DNA from 2 places in the Paenibacillus sp. D51F genome. Region 1 is predicted to be linked to the other one. Evidence: riboswitches for the same ligand, from Rfam matches in the RefSeq annotation. Region 1 holds a riboswitch; the other holds the start of a gene.
What was found. Region 1 has a riboswitch for glycine ahead of gcvT (glycine cleavage system aminomethyltransferase GcvT). Riboswitches for the same ligand answer to the same signal wherever they lie in the genome.
Positions count from the first base shown of each region.

Region 2: it holds a riboswitch for glycine, as region 1 does, so the genes downstream of both, sdaAB (L-serine ammonia-lyase, iron-sulfur-dependent subunit beta) here and gcvT (glycine cleavage system aminomethyltransferase GcvT) in region 1, are expected to answer to the same signal.

Region 1 is NZ_JBKFAO010000024.1:6,400-15,360, reverse strand. It holds gene ACLBWT_RS23135 (DUF4188 domain-containing protein) at 229-738, opposite strand; gene ACLBWT_RS23130 (TetR/AcrR family transcriptional regulator) at 883-1,419, opposite strand; gene ACLBWT_RS23125 (DHA2 family efflux MFS transporter permease subunit) at 1,594-3,063, opposite strand; gene gcvH (glycine cleavage system protein GcvH) at 3,391-3,780, opposite strand; glycine riboswitch at 3,948-4,047, shown strand; glycine riboswitch at 4,051-4,157, shown strand; gene gcvT (glycine cleavage system aminomethyltransferase GcvT) at 4,369-5,493, shown strand; gene gcvPA (aminomethyl-transferring glycine dehydrogenase subunit GcvPA) at 5,504-6,883, shown strand; gene gcvPB (aminomethyl-transferring glycine dehydrogenase subunit GcvPB) at 6,922-8,379, shown strand; gene ACLBWT_RS23100 (lipoate--protein ligase family protein) at 8,677-8,961, shown strand, end outside.
Region 2 is NZ_JBKFAO010000006.1:189,126-198,086, forward strand. It holds gene ACLBWT_RS13235 (hypothetical protein) at 1-141, opposite strand, end outside; gene clpP (ATP-dependent Clp endopeptidase proteolytic subunit ClpP) at 205-792, opposite strand; gene ACLBWT_RS13245 (RNA polymerase sigma factor) at 974-1,723, shown strand; glycine riboswitch at 3,216-3,316, shown strand; glycine riboswitch at 3,317-3,430, shown strand; gene sdaAB (L-serine ammonia-lyase, iron-sulfur-dependent subunit beta) at 3,522-4,247, shown strand; gene sdaAA (L-serine ammonia-lyase, iron-sulfur-dependent, subunit alpha) at 4,216-5,139, shown strand; gene ACLBWT_RS13260 (ABC transporter substrate-binding protein) at 5,340-6,596, shown strand; gene ACLBWT_RS13265 (carbohydrate ABC transporter permease) at 6,657-7,619, shown strand; gene ACLBWT_RS13270 (carbohydrate ABC transporter permease) at 7,616-8,443, shown strand; partial or broken gene ACLBWT_RS13275 (YrpD family protein) at 8,641-8,847, shown strand.

The DNA of each region.
Region 1 (8,961 bases):
GATTTCAACCTGCGCTCACATCGCCGGCGTACAGATCGCCGGAAGGACTGCGCTCATTGTTGGATGCGTTTGCCTGCGTCCGTCGAGCCTTCCTCCGCTGGGGTCGGCCTTCTTCCTCAATCATCATCCTTCCTCTTGCGGGATGACTATATCTTTGAAAATAGCGGTCGGCCGGGCAAGCGCTGGGCCCATTCCAGCACCGGCCGCAGAAATTTCCCCCTTCCCCCTTCAGGCATGAGGGTTGGGCGGGGACGGCACGGCTGGAGCAGAATCCCCGCCCATTCTGCGGCGCGACGTCTCCTTGCGGCCGGTTGCGGGGACATGCCTGCCCGCTTTGGCGAGTCCCATGACCGGCATGTTTCCGTAGACCGCCTCATGGTTTCCGGGCTGGATCACATACGTTTCATGGAAGATGCCGACCGACCCGTCCGTTCCAACGGAACGGTTGAACTTCTTCCATGCCTCCAGATGAATGCCGCCCCGCGCATATCGCTCCAGCTGTTCGTAGGATCTCCAGTACTGCAGCAGCACAGGGCCGCGCGCGCCCAAGTACATCTCATGGCTGATGAAGCCCGTATCCGCATTGGCGTACAGCTCCCGCAACATCGGCCCCATCGAGCGGACTACCGGCAGCCACTTGCGCACGGCCAGCAGCTTGTTGATCCTCATCCCGATGACGAACACAACGAACGGGCCATCCATTTCCGCAGTAAACCTTCCTGATATCGCTTTAGCCATTCCTTTCACTCTCCTTTTATTTATCAGTCAATAAATTATCAGGGATAAAAAGAACCGCTGGTTAAGCGGCGCTCCTCATTCCCGGAAACAACTCGTTGAACTCTTCTTCCATGCTCAATCAGCTTCGAAGGCAGCGGCCAAGCTTCAGCAATCCAAGCTCTCCTCCCAAGGCAGCAGCTGTTTCAGTCCTGTCAGCTCGGACAGGGCGATGGCTAGCCCGAGACCGATGAACTGGGTCGCGCGGAAGCCCGGGAACTCCAGGCCTGCCCGTTCAAAACGGACCTTCAAGCTCGCATGAATGACGGCAAACTCTTCCCGTACATATTGGCGGATGCCCGGCTCCGGTATGGAGTGGGCCGTCATGCAGAGCAGCACTTCGCTGCGGAAGCCTCCCTCCAGCAGCTCCTGGAACGCATGGCCCATCGCCTGCTCGAGCTCGCCGGGAGGCGCCTGAACCGCCTCGAACGCTCCGCGGATCTGCTGTGCCGCCCTCTGCAGGACGGACATGTAGAGAGCTTCCTTCGTCCGGAAAAAATGAAAGACGTACGGCTGGGTAACGCCGACCGCGGAAGCCACATCCGCCGTCGTTGTTTTGTAATACCCTTTCTCGGCAAACAGCGCGGCGGCAGCGCTCAAAATCTGCTCCTTGCGTCCTGCCGCCTGTTCCTCTCTCGGTGTCATGAGTTACTTTACCTTCCCTGTTCTGTACAATTTATTGATCAATAAATAAGATATCCTCTTCCTGCAAATCTGTCAATCCATCCAGCCAAAAAAAATCCTCCGCTCCAAGGAACGCAGGATAACACTCGCGCGTCTACGCGCGAGGTGCATGGCATGCCGGGCGTGTCGGTGGGCTCAATGTCCGGCGTGATGGACTTGCTCCTGCTTCTCGACTTTCACCCGCTTGATGAACAAGGAACAAACGAAACCTAACACGGCAAAGATCATGACGAACAGAAAAGCATTTTGAACTCCCTGGGTCATGGCCGCAGGAACGGTCGACAGATCGGCGGGCGAATGCTTGCCGTCCGCATAATAAGCCTTGCTGCCCGCCGTCATGATGCTGATGGCGAGCGCCGTGCCGATCGCACCCGCAACCTGCTGCAAGGTGTTCATGATCGCTGTTCCGTCCGGATAGAGCTCCCGCGGCAGCTGGTTCAGCCCGTTGGTCTGGGCCGGCATCATGATCATGGATATGCCGATCATCAGAAGGCTGTGCAGGAGGATGATCTCGCCCTTGGACGTGCCCGTATTGATGCCCGTCAGCAGCCAAAGCACGACGAACACAAGCACCAAGCCCGGCAATACGAGCCAGCGCGGACCGTATTTATCGAACAGCCTGCCCATGACCGGAGACATGATGCCGTTGATCAGTCCGCCGGGAAGCAGCAGCAGTCCCGCCGCGAGCGGCAGCAGGCCGATGCCGGCCTGCAAATACAAAGGCAGCAGAATGACGGTGGAAAGAATGATCATCATCCCGATGAAGATCATCAGCGTGCCGAGCGTGAACATCGGGAAGCGGAATGCCCGCAGATTCATCATCGGCTGCTTCATCCGCAGCTGGCGGACGGTGAACAGGATCAAGGCGACGATGCCGACGGCGATGCCGATAATGACTTTCGGGCTGCTCCAGCCATGGTCGCCTTCTCCTGCGCTGCTGAAGCCGTAGACTATGCCTCCGAAGCCGAGGCTGGAGAGCAGGATCGAGAAGATGTCAATGCGCGGACGGGCAAGCTCGGAGACGTTTTTCATGAACATCAGGCCGAACAGAAGCGCGACGACCAGAAGCGGCAGCGCCGTCCAGAAAATCGTTCTCCAGCTGGCATACTCGAGGAACAGGCCGGCTATGGCAGGCCCGACCGCTGGCGCGAACATGATGACAAGCCCCATCATGCCCATTGCCGCTCCCCGCTTGTGCGGCGGGAATATAACCAGTACCGTATTGAACATCAGCGGAATGAGCAGGCCGGTGCCGACCGCCTGGACAAGCCTTGCAATGAACAGGAAAGCGAAGCTCGGCGCGCTCGCCGCGATCAGCGTGCCGGCAATCGAGAATACGAGCGATGCGGTGAACAGCTGGCGCGTCGTGAACCATTGGAGCAGCAGACCCGAGATCGGTACGAGAATCGCGAGCACAAGCAGAAACCCGGTCGTAAGCCACTGAATCGTGGCAGGCTCGACCTTGAACGTGCTCATCAGCTCATTCAGCGCGATATTGAGTGCCGTTTCGCTGAACATGCCGATGAATCCGGCAAGCAGCAGAGCGGTCATGATCGGAACAACCTTGAAGGAATTTCCTTCTTGAGGAGCAGCGGCTGCTCCCATTGTTTTTTCCATTCTGATTTCCCTCCTGGGACAGGTTCTCCCCGTCATTTATCTCTTTTAGTTTCCGACCCCTCCATCGGTTCCATTCACAAGCACAGGCTTGAATTCCTCCACGAGTCGGAACGGCCGGATGTCCTTGTTCGTCATCGCGAGAATGACGGCTCCGAATGAGAACGATCGGTCTAGTCTTGAAACCACAAAAAAGGCATCCGGTCAACGGACCGGATGCCTGTAGTCAATCATTACCGAGCCGCGCATGGGAAAATGGACATCCGCAAGCGGCAAAAGGAGAGCGCGGCAACGCGCCCTCCTCCGCTGCATGGGAGCCTAGTCCGCCAGCTTGGCGTAAGCTTCCGCGTCCAGCAGCGCCGCTACCGCCGCCTTGGCGTCGGCGCCCGTGTCGATCTCGATCATCCAGCCGCCGGCAAAAGGATCGGTGTTGACGAGCTCCGGCGAGTCGCCCAGCTCTTCGTTGACGCGGACGACCGTTCCGCTGACGGGGGAGTACAGGTCGGACACCGTTTTGACGGACTCGATGGTCCCGAGGGGCTGTCCCGCTTCAACGCTGTCTCCAGCCTGCGGCAGCTCGACGAACACGATGTCACCGAGCTGATGCTGGGCATGGTCCGTAATGCCGATCCGAACAATCGTCTCTCCTGCCGCTTCCGCCCACTCATGCTCCTCCGTATAGCCCAATCCTGCGCGAATCTCACTCACTGGACGCTCATCCTTTCCCATCATGGCCTGGTTTGGCAATCTATGCGCAAAGCGTAAACGATGACGGGCGCTGTGTCAACATAACTCACTCGGCATGTCTTTTAAGCTGAAATTCTGTTGACACAGGGTCGTCCCATCTGTAAAACTGGTTGTAACTGAATATGCGGATGAACGCAACGGGAGAGATCGCCGGTACATGAAGCGGCGCCGAAGGAGTAACCCTGCCCGGCAGGGGAATCTCTCAGGCAGAAGGACCTTTGCGGGACGCGCCTCTGGAGAGAACGGAAGCTTGCGGCCCCGCCGCTTCGCCGACGTCACCCAAGGGGAAACCTGCGGAGACGAATGCGCAGGGTAACTCTCAGGTACCAAGGACAGAGCATGGATGACACGTTAAGCATGGCTGCGAATTTTTTTGCAGCCGGCGCAAGCGTTGTTTTTCCTGCGCTGTCCTTTTTGCTTTTCTCCCTCTCATTAGTGCGCCAAGGAGGGCTTCTCCATCAGTCGGGCGTTGAATGCTTGCAAGGGGAAGATGAACAATCAGCGAACAGGCTTTACTTTCGAGTACGAGCATACAAAGGGAGGACTACCATGGCCAATCTGCGCACGACCCCGCTCCATTCCCTCTACAAGGAATACGGCGAAGCCCGCTGCATCGACTTCGGCGGCTGGGATCTGCCGGTTCAGTTCACCGGCATTCTGAAAGAGCATGAGGCTGTCCGCCAGCGTGCCGGGCTGTTCGATGTGTCCCATATGGGCGAGTTCCTCGTCACCGGCCAGTTCGCCGGCGATTTCCTGCAGCGCGTGACGACGAACGACGTGTCCAAGCTGAAAGACGGCTCCGCCCAATACACGCTCATGTGCTATCCGGACGGAGGCGTCGTCGACGATCTGCTCGTCTACCGGATCAGCGAGGACCAGTACATGCTCGTCGTCAACGCTTCCAACATCGGCAAGGATCTCGATTGGCTGCGGGAGCATCTGATCGGGGACGTGACGGTGGAGGACCGCTCCGACGATACGGCGCTGATCGCTCTGCAGGGTCCCCTTGCAGGAGAAATACTGGACCGCTGCACAGATACCGGCTGGAGCGGGCTGAAGCCGTTCGAGTTCCTGCCGAAGGCGGCCGTATGCGGCGTCGAGCTGCTGCTCTCCCGCACCGGCTACACCGGAGAGGACGGCTTCGAGCTGTACGCGCCGGCCGCCGACGCCGCCAAGCTGTGGCGCGCGCTGATGGAAGCCGGCGCTCCGCTCGGCCTCGAGGCCGCCGGTCTCGGCGCGCGCGATACGCTGCGCTTCGAGGCGAGGCTGCCGCTGTACGGCCAGGAGCTGTCTGCGGATATATCCCCTCTGGAAGCCGGACTCGGATTTTTCGTGAAGCTGGATGCAGGCGACTTCATCGGCCGCGACGCGCTCGCTGCGCAGAAGGAAGCCGGGGTGCCCCGCAAGCTTGTCGGCATCGAGCTGCTGGAGCGAGGCATCCCGCGCTCCCATTACCAGGTCTACGCCGGAGAGCAGCTGATCGGCGAGGTGACATCGGGCACCCAGTCGCCGACGCTGAAGCGCAATCTCGGACTCGCGCTGCTCCAGGCCGAGCATGCCGCGGTCGGCACCGAGGTGGAGGTCGACATCCGCGGCAAGCGGTTGAAGGCAGCTGTCGTCAAAACCCCTTTCTACAAACGAAACGCGGCATCGCCCGCATCAGCCAAGGAGTGACAAACCCTTAATGACGACCCAGCATCGCTACATCCCCATGACCGAGCAGGACCAGCAGGAAATGCTGCAGACGATCGGCGCGGCCACCCTGGAAGACCTGTTCCGCGATATTCCGCAATCGATCCGCTACAAGGGCACGCTGCCGATGTCGGGCGCGCTCGACGAATGGGCTCTCCTCCGCCATCTGAAGGAGCTGGCCGGCCGCAACGCCGATCATGAAACGACGACGAGCTTCCTTGGCGCCGGTCTCTACGACCACCATATTCCCGTCGTCATCAACCATATGATCTCCCGCTCGGAATTCTATACGGCTTATACTCCTTATCAGCCGGAAATCAGCCAAGGCGAGCTGCAGGCGATCTTCGAGTTCCAGTCCTACATCTGCGAGCTGACCGGCATGGCTGTCGCCAACGCCAGCATGTACGACGGCGCGACCGCCTTGTCCGAGGCGGCGGCTCTTGCCTCCGCCCATACCCGCCGCAAGCGCATCGTCGTCTCCAGCGCCGTGCATCCAGAGGCGCGCGAGATTTTGCGCACAAGCGCCCACGGCCTCGGGCTTGAGCTCGTTGAAGTCGGGTTCCAAGGCGGCGTCACCGACCTGGAAGCGCTCCGCTCCGCCGTCGCTGGCGGCGAGACTGCCGCGGTGCTCGTGCAGTCGCCGAACTTCTTCGGCTGCATCGAGGATCTCGCGGCGATCGAGCCGATCATCCACGAAGCCAAAGGGCTGCTCGTCGTGAGCAGCAATCCGCTCTCGCTCGGCTTGCTGGAATCCCCCGGCGCGCTAGGCGCCGACATCGTCGTCGGCGATGCCCAGCCGCTCGGCATCCCTTCCTCCCTCGGGGGACCGACCTGCGGGTTTTTCTCTGTGGCCGAGCCGCTCATGCGCCGCATGCCGGGACGCATCGTCGGCCAGACCAAGGATCTCGACGGCAAGCGCGGCTTCGTGCTGACGCTGCAAGCCCGCGAGCAGCATATCCGCCGCGAGAAGGCGACATCCAACATCTGCTCGAACCAGGCGCTGCTCGCCCTGTGCGCTTCCATCTATCTCAGCGTGATGGGCAAGCAGGGCATCCGCGAAGCCGCCGAGCTCAATATCCGCAAATCGCATTACGCCTCCAAGACGCTTGGTTCGGTGGAAGGAATCGGTCTGCCGTTCGGCTCCGCTCCTTTCTTCAATGAATTCGTGGTCTCTCTGCCGGAAGGCGTATCGGCCAAGGAGCTGAACAGCAAGCTGCTCGCCGAGGGCTTCCTCGGCGGCTTCGATCTCGGCTCCGCTTACCCGGAGCTGGAGGGCCATAGGCTCGTCGCCGTAACCGAGAAGCGCACGAAGGAAGAGATCGACGCATTCGCCGCCGCGCTTGGCGGCCTGACGAAGGAGGCGCGCGCATGAGCAGCCATGAACAACTGAAGAGCGCCGGAATCATCGATGTGAAACCGGAGAAAGCGCTCATTTTCGAGATGAGCCGTGAAGGCCGCAAAGCCTATTCCCTTCCTGTCTGCGACGTGCCGGATGAGGAAGGGCTCGAGGATCTGATCCCTTCCTCCCTGCTCCGCAAGCAGCCGGCTTCCCTGCCGGAAGTGTACGAGGTGGACGTCATCCGCCATTATACCGAGCTGTCCCGCCGCAACTTCGGCGTCGACAACGGCTTCTACCCGCTCGGTTCCTGCACGATGAAATACAATCCGAAAATCAACGAGGATGCGGCGCGGCTGAACGGCTTCGCCCGCATCCATCCTTACCAGCCGGAAGAGAGCATCCAAGGCGCGCTGGAGCTGTTGTACGTGCTGCAAAACGATCTTGCCGCGCTTACCGGCATGGATGCCGTTACGCTGCAGCCTGCTGCCGGAGCCCACGGCGAGTGGACCGGCCTCATGATGATCCGCGCCTATCACGAGAGCCGCGGCGAGAAGCGCACGAAGGTCATCGTGCCGGACTCCTCGCACGGCACCAACCCGGCCAGCGCCACGACGGCCGGCCTGGATACGATCACGATCAAGTCCAATGAGCGCGGACTTGTCGATCTCGACGCGCTGCGAGCTGCAGTCGGCCCTGATACAGCCGCCCTCATGCTCACGAACCCGAGCACGCTCGGCCTGTTCGAGGAGCAGATCGTCGAGATCGCCGCCATCGTGCATGAAGCCGGCGGCCTGCTCTACTACGACGGAGCGAACTCCAACGCCATCATGGGCATTACTCGCCCGGGCGACATGGGCTTCGACGTCGTGCATCTCAACCTGCACAAAACCATGAGCACGCCGCATGGCGGCGGCGGTCCCGGAGCTGGTCCTGTCGGCGTAAAAGCCCATCTGACTCCGTTCCTTCCGAAGCCGGTCGTCGGCAAGCGCGATGACGGCAGCTACTTCTTCGACTTCGACCGTCCCGCTTCCATCGGCCGCGTCAAATCGTACTACGGCAACTTCGGCATATTGGTCCGCGCTTACACGTATATCCGCACCTACGGTCCGGAAGGGCTGCGACGCGTCTCGGAATGCGCCGTACTGAACGCCAACTACATGATGGCGCGCCTCTCGGAAGCCTATGAGATTCCGTACCCTGGCGTCTGCAAGCATGAGTTCGTCATGTCCGGCCGCGGACTCAAGGAATACGGCGTGCGCACGCTCGACGTCGCCAAGCGGCTGCTCGACTTCGGCTATCACCCGCCGACCATCTACTTCCCGCTCAACGTCGAGGAATGCATCATGATCGAGCCGACGGAGACCGAGAGCAAGGAAACTCTCGACGCCTTCATCGACACGATGATCCGCATCGCCCGCGAAGCGAAGGAAACGCCGGAGCTCGTGCAGAACGCTCCTTATACGACCGTCGTGCGGCGGCTGGACGAAACCCAGGCTGCCCGCAAGCCGGTGCTGAACTGCTCCTGCTAGAAGGCCTGGATACAAAAAAAGCTTTTCCCGGCACTGCCCGGGAAAAGCTTTTTTACATGGCTGCGCATGTCTGGCTCTACCTGCTTGAACCTGTGATGTCCAGCATCTCGATAAGAACGGACGGCCAATCATCCGGGTGGAACTCATGTCCGGCTCCTTCAACATAGTTGATCAGGTGCTGTTCCCGCCTTCAGATTCGTCGCCAGACATAACGGGCAACTCTTCATGAAGGAGATAGGACGAATATGTTAAAGTGTATGGAAACGATCCGGTTGTTAAGGAAGGAAAAAGATTGCCATGATACAAAAAATTTATCCCGGCCTGCTTTTGCTTGACCGCATGGATGATTGGGCGGAGCCGGACGTGCTCCACTCCTTTGCATTGGACGAGCTGCTCTGCCGCCAGACCGGTCTCGACGGCGTCCCCGTTCTTCATCTTTGGCGCCACCCTTCGGGCTTCGTCATGGGACCGCGCGACAGCCGGCTGCCGGAGGCCGCGCTTGCCTCCAAGGAACTTGAGCGCCTCGGGCTTTCAGTCGCTGTCCGCAACTCCGGCGGGGCAGCCGTGCCTCTTGATCCCGGA
Region 2 (8,961 bases), on a different contig from region 1:
TTTCACGAACTTGTCGTCCACTTCTTCCAGAATGCCTTCCCCGATATGGGTTCCGTCGAGAAAATGAATCAGCACCTGCTTGCCTTTCAACTGCTCCAGCATAGCCATCACCTCTGCGGTTAAAGTTGGATTCCATTCCATTGTACACCTACCGGATGCCGGCTTGGCAAAGTATTGATAGCCGAGCCGGACGCTCTCCTGTTCTCAAGGCTGCATGCTCGTAATGATATGGTCCACGATTCCATATTCCTGCGCCTCTTCAGCGGAAAGGAACGTGTCGCGGTCCGTATCCCGCTCGATGCGCTCCAGCGGCTGGCCGGTACGCTCCGCCGCGATCCGGTTCATCTTGTCCCTCAGCTTCAGGATGCGCGTTGCGGAGATGGCGATGTCGCTGGCCTGGCCCTGCGCTCCTCCTGAAGGCTGATGGAGCATGACCTCGCTGTTCGGCAGCGCTCCCCGCTTGCCCTTTGTACCTGCGAGCAGGAGCCAGGCTGCCATGGAAAAGGCCGTTCCGGTGCAGAGCGTCCGGACGTCCGGCTTCACGAACTGCATCGTGTCGTAGATGGCGAGGCCGGCGCTCGTGGAGCCGCCCGGGCTGTTGATGTACATATGAATGTCCTTGTCGGGGTCATCGGCGGCCAGGAACAGCAGCTGCGCGATGATCGCGTTGGCCATATTGTCCTCGATCGCCGTGCCGACGAATACGATACGGTCTTTCAGCAGCCGGGAATAAATATCATAGGAGCGTTCCCCCTTGTTGGTCTGCTCCACGACATAAGGGATATGGGTCACAGGTCGTCATCCTCCTTCGCTGGATGGGTCGGAATGGTTTTGCCACTGGTAAACGGATGCGGGGAAGGAAAGGATACGGCTTGAACGCGGAAAAGAAATTCCCCTGTCTTGAGTATCCTTTTGGCAGGATCATTCGTTTACCGGTCAGAATATCTATGCGTATTGAAAGGGGATGCCGCCGATGGAGACGGGGCTGGAGCTGGAGGAAGAGCGCGCGGCGCTGAGAAGGTATTGCCTGGCGCTTACCCGCAGCGCCTGGGAAGCGGAGGATCTGGAGCAGTCGGCCTGGTGCAGGGCGCTGGCCGCCCCGATCTGGCGGGAGCATCCCAACCGCCAGGCGCTGCTGCTGCGCATCGCCCGGAACCTGTGGACGGACCATTTGCGCAGGGAAGCTCTCCGCCGCCGAACTTTGCCCGAGCTGGAGGAGGCGGGGGCCGTCCAGCCGGCGGCGAGCTGGGAGCTGGAGGAGCTGCTGCGCCCGCTGGAGCTCCGCCTGTCTCCGCTGCAGCTGTCGGTATGGCTGCTGCGCGAGGTCATGAACCGGTCGATCCGGGAGACGGCGGAGCTGCTTCTGACGACGGAAGGCGCGGTGAAAGCCGCCTTCCACCGAGCCCGGTGCGCGCTTGACTGCGTCAAGCGCGATCTGCAAGCAGGCGGCCTGAGGGAGCCGGCCGACGAAGCGCTCATGGCCCGGCTGCGCGGCCTGGCCGCCGCGGTGCGGACGGACGATGCGGCCGCCATCGCGGTGCTCGCCGAGCAGGACGTGCTGGAGCCGGCTGTGGCGGTCGGCATCATTGGCGCAAGCGCCCATGCCGCCGCAGCGCATCGGGGACCGCAGGCGATGCTTGCCGGAAGCGGGTTCTACGCCTCCGCCGGCGGCGGAGTGTTCGTCTCTGCCGGCGGCTGGGCGTCGTATGGCATGGCAGGCTGAGTCGTTCTTAGGTAATCGCCGAGTTCAACGAGCTATGGGACATAGTTCAGCTAGTTGTAGCCGCTGCATTTGCCGGATTGGGATAGCGACAAAAACCTTGATCGGGCTGAAAAAGCGGCCGGTAAAAAAGGCATAAGCACGCAGGAGGCTGGAACCTGAGGAGGTTTCGGCCTGTTCAGGCTGCATATAGGCTTTATTTAGATTTAGATTTAGATTTAGATTTAGATTTAGATTTAGATTTAGATTTAGATTTAGATTTAGATTTAGATTTAGATTTAGATTTAGATTTAAGCTTGGTCATGTCGTGGTCGTGGTCGTGGTCGTGGTCGATGTGAGGTCGAGGTCGAGGTGGTCGTGGTCTTGAGCGTGGTCGTGGTCGATGTGAGGTCGAGGTCGAGGTGGTCGTGGTCTTGAGAGTGGTTTTAGCTTAGGCTTGAGCCTCATGCAGGAACGCTCGCTTTGTGCGGTAAATTGTTGCTGAGGTGGGAATTCGGGTGTCATTAGACAACGTATCGGACATACGATCCGTTATTTAGGGATTTTCATCGATTTCGCCGAGTTATCGGACATACGATCCGCTATTTGGGGTAAAACAGTCCGTTTTGAGTGGTTATCTCAAAAATAAGGGATCTTATGTCCGTTAAATTTTTTTGAACGGAGATTTACGCTGAAATAGCGGATCGTATGTCCGATACGAGAGAAGTTTTGGTTTTGAATGACAGTCGGCACACCCCGGCACCATGCCCAGCATCGTAAACAATCTGCCCCGCCCCCCGGCACCATGCCCAGCATCGTAAACAATCTGCCCCGACCCCCGGCACCATGCCCAGCATCGTACAATCTGCCCCGACCCCCGACCCCCGACCCCCGGCACCATGCAGCCAGCATCGCCCAATCTGCCCCCCGACCTCCGGCACCATGCAGCCAGCATCTTACAATCTGTCCCGAACCCCGGCACCATGCAGCCAGCATCTTACAATCTGTCCCGAACCCCGGCACCATCCAGCCAGCTTCGTGCAATCTGCCCCGACCCCCGGCACCATGTCCAGCATCTTACAATCTGTCCCGAACCCCGGCACCATGCAGCCAGCATCATCTGCCCCGAGCCCCTGTACCATGCAGCCAGCATCGTACAATCTGCCCCGAGCCCCTGTACCATGCAGCCAGCATCGTACAATCTGCCCCGAACCCCGGCACCATGCAGCCAGCATCGCCCAATCTTCCCGCGAACCCCACCATGCAGCCAGCATCGCCCCAATCTCCCCTCGGCCAGATTCCAAGCAGCATGAATCACACAGCCGGCCCGCAGAGCCGGCCTCGTACGCCATGCACTCATAGCCCGTCCCGTGCAGCGCTATGACCGCCTTTTCGCGTATTCGCCGCCTCCAGTCATCCTGCCCGCGGACTGCGGGTTGAAGATGGCCGCGCTCCTGCATATAATGAGTGTAGATAACGTTTGCAATCTGACGAAATCCTTAATTGAATAGAGCGGATGAAGGCAGCGGGAGAGACTACCTGAACATAGGGCGGCGCCGAAGGAGTAAGCCCTGGGGACAGGGTGAATCTCTCAGGCAAAAGGACCTTTGCCGGACGCATCTCTGGAGAGAATTCCGTGGCCGCGCACAGGCGCGCGTGGAATCACCCAAGGGGAAACTCGCGAAGCGGGAAGCGAGGCAACTCTCAGGTACAAAGGACAGAGCGGAAGAATCGCTTGGAACGGGCGGCACGCCCTTCTTTCGGCGCATTCTTCTGCTCTGTCCCTTTTTTCGGCCTCTACAACAACTCAAGACGAAGGAGAATGGCTGTGCGGTTCAAAGACGTGTTTTCCATTATCGGTCCGGCCATGGTCGGACCTTCCAGCTCCCATACGGCGGGGGCGGCGCGAATCGGGCTTGCGGGGCGCAGGCTGCTGGGCGAAATGCCGCAGAAAGCGAAAATTTCCTTCTACGGCTCCTTCGCGGCCACCTATCAAGGACATGGCACGGATACAGCCGTCACAGGCGGACTCATGGGCTTTCATACGGATGACCCGCGCCTGCCCGATTCGGTGGAGCTGGCCGAGGAAGCGGGAATGGACCTGGTGTTCCAGGAGGGGAAAGGGCTGTTCCCCCATCCCAACACGGTCCGGCTCGATCTGACCGCTGCGGACGGAAGCCGCGAGCTGTCTCTGCTCGGCACTTCGATCGGTGGAGGCAATGTGGAGGTCGTGGAGGTGAACGGCTTCGCGGTGAAATTCAGCTGCTCGTACCCGACGCTGCTCATCCGGCACCGGGACCAGCCGGGCGTCATCGCGGCGCTCTCCGCGGCGCTGCAGGAGGAAGGGCTCAACATCGGCGGGCTGTCGCTCAGCCGCATGGAGCGCCAGGGGGAGGCGCTGGCCGTGGTGGAGCTGGACGCTCCGGTGCAAGCGGGTCTGATGGAGCGGATCGGCCGAATGCCGCATGTGCTTCAGACGGATTATATGGATTTGAACGATGACAGGGGGAACGACGATGAACTTCCGGACGCTGAAGGAACTGAGTGAGCGCTGCAGCGAAAGCGGCCTGAGCATCGGCCGTCTCATGCTGGAGCAGCAGTCGCGCGAATCGGGCCGCGAGCCCGAGGTGGAATTCACGGCGATGAAGGACTATTACGGCATCATGAAGGAAGCCGTCCATAACGGCCTGACGCGGGACACGACATCCCGCAGCGGCCTGACCGGGCTCGACGCCCAGCGGGTCGCGGCCTACAACGCGGCCGGGGAGCCTAGCCTCGGCGGCGATGCGGGGCGCGCCATGGCGTATGCGCTGGCCGTGTCGGAGGTGAATGCTTCCATGGGCCGCATCGTGGCGACGCCGACGGCAGGCTCCTGCGGCATTATCCCCGGCGTATTTGTCAGCACGCAGGAGCGCTTCGGCTGGAGCGAAGACGAGATGACCTACGGCCTGTTCGCGGCCGGGGCGATCGGTTATGTCATCGCGAACAACTCCTTCGTATCCGGAGCGGAGGGCGGCTGCCAGGCGGAGGTCGGCTCCGCGATCGGCATGGCCGCCGGAGCGCTTGCGGAGCTGCGCGGCGGCACGCCGGAGCAGGCTGTACACGCGGTCGGGCTCGCGCTGAAGAACTCGCTGGGCCTGATCTGCGATCCCGTCGGCGGGCTGGTGGAGATTCCGTGCATCGTGCGCAACGGCTTCGGCGCCGTCACGGCGCTTGCGGCTGCCGATATGGCGCTTGCCGGCGTGCGGAGCGTCATTCCTTCCGACGAGGTCGTGCAGGTGATGCTGGAGGTCGGCGCTGCGATGCCGGAGAAGCACCGAGAGACTGCGGGCGGCGGGCTGGCGCAGACACCGACCGGCAAGAAGCTCATGAGCGAGCTGCGCAAGAAAGGCCGCCCTCTGCGCAAAGCGGAGGATGAGGGCGGGAATACGGAAGGTTAGCAAAACGGAAGGCCCCTTGCCGGGGCCTTTTTTGATTACAAGCGTTGTTTTCTGATCTTTCCCAATCTTTTTCCGCTGCCTGTTTCAAATCCCTCTGAACGGTTTATAGGTATTAAATCCTTTTTCAGCTGGAATACCAGCGGGACAACCGAATAGAATGGTACCATCATGCGCTTCAACATGTCAGGAGGAATGCGGAAGTGGTCAAAACCAGAATGGTTGGCTTATGCATGCTGATTCTTGCCATGATCGCCGCGGGCTGCGGCAGCACCTCATCAACCGATAAAACGAAAACGCTTACACTCTGGTACTGGAACCGAAGCCTCGACGACGGCCTCATCAAGTCCGTCGAGCAGAAGTTCCCTGGCATCCGCATCAACGCGCAGAAAATCGGAGGCGACTTCAAGTCCAAGCTGAAAACGACGCTCGCCGCCGGCTCCGCAGGACCCGATATCGTCGCTTTCAACGATTGGGTGTCCGAGCTGTTCGTCAGCTCCGACCGCTTCTACGATCTGTACGACCTCGGAGCCAAGGAGATCGAGCCGGATTTCCTCGACTGGAAATGGAATTTCGGCGTCACGCCGGAAGGGACGATGATCGCCCTGCCGATCGATACGGGGCCGACCGCTCTGTTCTATCGGGCCGATCTGTTCCAGGAAGCCGGCCTACCGTCGGATCCGGAGGACGTGCACAAGCAGCTTGGAACGTGGGAGAGCTATCTCGACGCAGGCAAGAAGCTTCAGGATCATTTTGCCGGCAAGGTCAAGATGCTCGACAACGTCAACAATGTCTACACCCAGGTCAATGCCCAATCCGACCGCATCTATTTCTCCAAGGAAGACGAATTCATCGGCGATACGCCTGACTCCTCGATGAAGAACGCCTGGAACCTGGCCGTCAAGGCCGCCCAATTGAAGCTGGCTGGAAATGCAAACGCCTTCACGAGCGAATGGAGCGCGGCCATGAACAACAGCAGCATCGCGTCCTTCGTCGGGGCCGTCTGGATGAAAGAGGTTCTGGAGGAGGCCGCGCCGGATACGAGCGGCAAATGGAGAGTCGCCCGGGCTCCGGGCGGAGACGGCAACAACGGCGGCTCCTTCCTCGCCATCATGAAGACGAGCAAATACCCGCAAGAGGCCTTCGAAGTCATCCGCTATCTTCAAAATCCCGACAATCAGATTCAGTCCTATAAAAATCTCAATCTGTTCCCTTCCGCCGCCAAAGCGCTGGACGATCCCGTCATGAAGGAGAAGGAGCCCTTCTTCGGCAATCAGGCGACCGGCGAGATCTTCTCGGAATCCGCGCGGAACGTGAAGCCGGCCTACTTCGGTGGCAAGTATTCGAATGTGAACGGAATCGTCGGCCGCGAGCTGACCTCCGTCGCCCTGCAGGGCAAAAACCCCGACAAAGCCTGGAAAGACGCGATAAGCCGGATCAAAAAAGAGCTGCTGCGCTGACGCGAAAGTCGCTGCCCGCTGTGCATTCCTAAGATCAATGGCTGACAGGAGGTCACCCCAATGGGCAATCCCATGCTGAACGCGGAGCCTGCCCGCGCTCCCGTACCCCCGCGCATCAAAGGCAGCTTGGCTTCGAGACTTTGGAGGCATCGGAAGGAATACCTGGCCATATCGCCTTTTTACATCTTGTTCGCCATTTTCGGCTTGTTCCCGATCGCATTCTCCATGTACCTGTCCTTCCAGAAGTGGGATGGAATCGGAAGGATGAGCTACAACGGAGTGAACAATTACCGCTTCATGCTGACGGATCCCGAATTCTGGAAGGCGGTCGGCAACACGCTGCTCATCTGGATCTACTCGACGATTCCGATGTTGTTCATCGCGCTGGCCGTCGCGTTCCTGCTCAATTCCTCGTTCGTCCGGTTCCGGACCTTCTACCGGATCGGCTATTTCCTGCCGAACGTCACCTCGCTGGTGGCGGTGGCGATCGTGTTCGGCACGATTTTTTCCAACAACTACGGGCTGCTCAACTATGTGCTGAACTTGCTGGGCCTGAATTCGATCGAGTGGCTGAACAAAACCTGGGGCATCCAGCTCGCGGTGTCCGTCATGGTCATCTGGCGCTGGGCGGGCTACAACGCGATCATCTATCTGGCGGGCTTGCAAAGCATCCCGAGCGTTCTCTATGAAGCCGCCAAAATCGACGGGGCCTCGACGATCCAATCCTTTTTCCGGATTACGATCCCGAACCTGAGGCCGATCATCCTCTTCACGCTGATCACCTCGACCATCGGAGGCATGCAGATCTTCACCGAGCCGCAGGTGCTCGCGGGCAATGACGGAGGGGTCAGCGGCGGCGGCCTCACGATCGTGCTGTATCTCTACCGCGAAGCGTTCATCCATAACTACTTCGGCTTCGGCGCGGCCGTCGGCTGGGGGATGTTCGTCCTGATCGCGCTATTCTCGATCGTGAACTGGCTGTTCGTCCAAGGCGGGCCTACCCGCGGGCAGGGGGTGAAGTGATGGCGACGAGAACCAAATCGATCCTGCTCCATATCGGCCTCGCCATCGGGCTGCTGATTTCGATCTTCCCGTTCTATTGGCTGCTCGTCATGGCGACGCGCACGACATCGGATATTTACAGCTTCCCGCCGAAGCTGTGGTTCGGCACCCAACTGCTCGACAATATCGGCCGGGTGTTCGACAACGTCGATTTCTTAGGAGCATTCTGGAATACGTTGTTCGTCGCCTCCGCCTGCACCTTGCTCGTGCTGTTCTTCGATTCGCTGGCGGGATTCACGTTCGCCAAGTTCGATTTCCCGGGCAAAAAGATGCTGTTCGTCCTGCTGCTGGCGACCATGATGGCGCCGTCCCAGCTGTCGCTCGTGCCTTCCTTCGTCATCATGGCCAAATTCGGCTGGGTCGGCACGTTCAAGGCGCTGATCATCCCGGGAATGGCCAATGCGTTCGGGATCTTCTGGATCCGGCAGTACGCCCAGGAATCGGTGCCGTCCGAGCTGCTGGATGCCGGCCGCATCGACGGCTGCGGCTTTCTACGTCTCTATTGGAACGTAGCCCTGCCGATTTTGCGACCCGCGCTTTCCTTCCTCGGCGCCTTTACCTTCATCGGAGCGTGGAACGACTACCTGTGGCCGCTGATCATCCTGACCGACGAGCGCAAATATACGCTGCAGGTGGCGTTGGCGTCGCTGAACGGGATCTACGTGACGGATTATTCGATGGTCATCGCCGGAACATTGCTTGCCGTCATTCCCCTTATCATCCTGTTCCTGTTCATCAGCAAGCAGTTCATCTCGGATATCGCAGCAGGCGCGATCAAGAGCTGACGCTTTCCTGACGAAGGGCATGGATGTATAAGTCGAGCCGATTGGCGCAAAAGGTCAAACGAAGCAAGCTGGCGCCGGTGAGCCTCCAAGCGTCAGCTTGCTTCTTTGCGTTTGGCCTGAACATATGGAATCCGGGACTATAGATTCAGAACGGACTAGCTGTTTACTCCTGAAAATCGGATAGAACGGCTTACAACGTTAATTTTGATTCGTCATACAGCCAGGTTCAGTATCGGAATGGATATGAGCCAGGCGCCAGCATCAACTACTACACCTATTACAATGCCAGCGGATACGTCCGCATGAAACTTACGGGCACTGCGCTTTGCGCCGATCTTAATTGCAATAATTCAACATCGACAATGCTTACGACAATCATGCAGACGGACCAAGCGGTTAATTAGAGCGCCGTCAACAACTACAAGCTCGTGACAAGCCTCGTTACAAGCGCCACTTCCGGCAATAACGTTGGAGTGTTTTCCAGCATCAAAGTCGGCACGACTTCCGTCCCGTCTGCC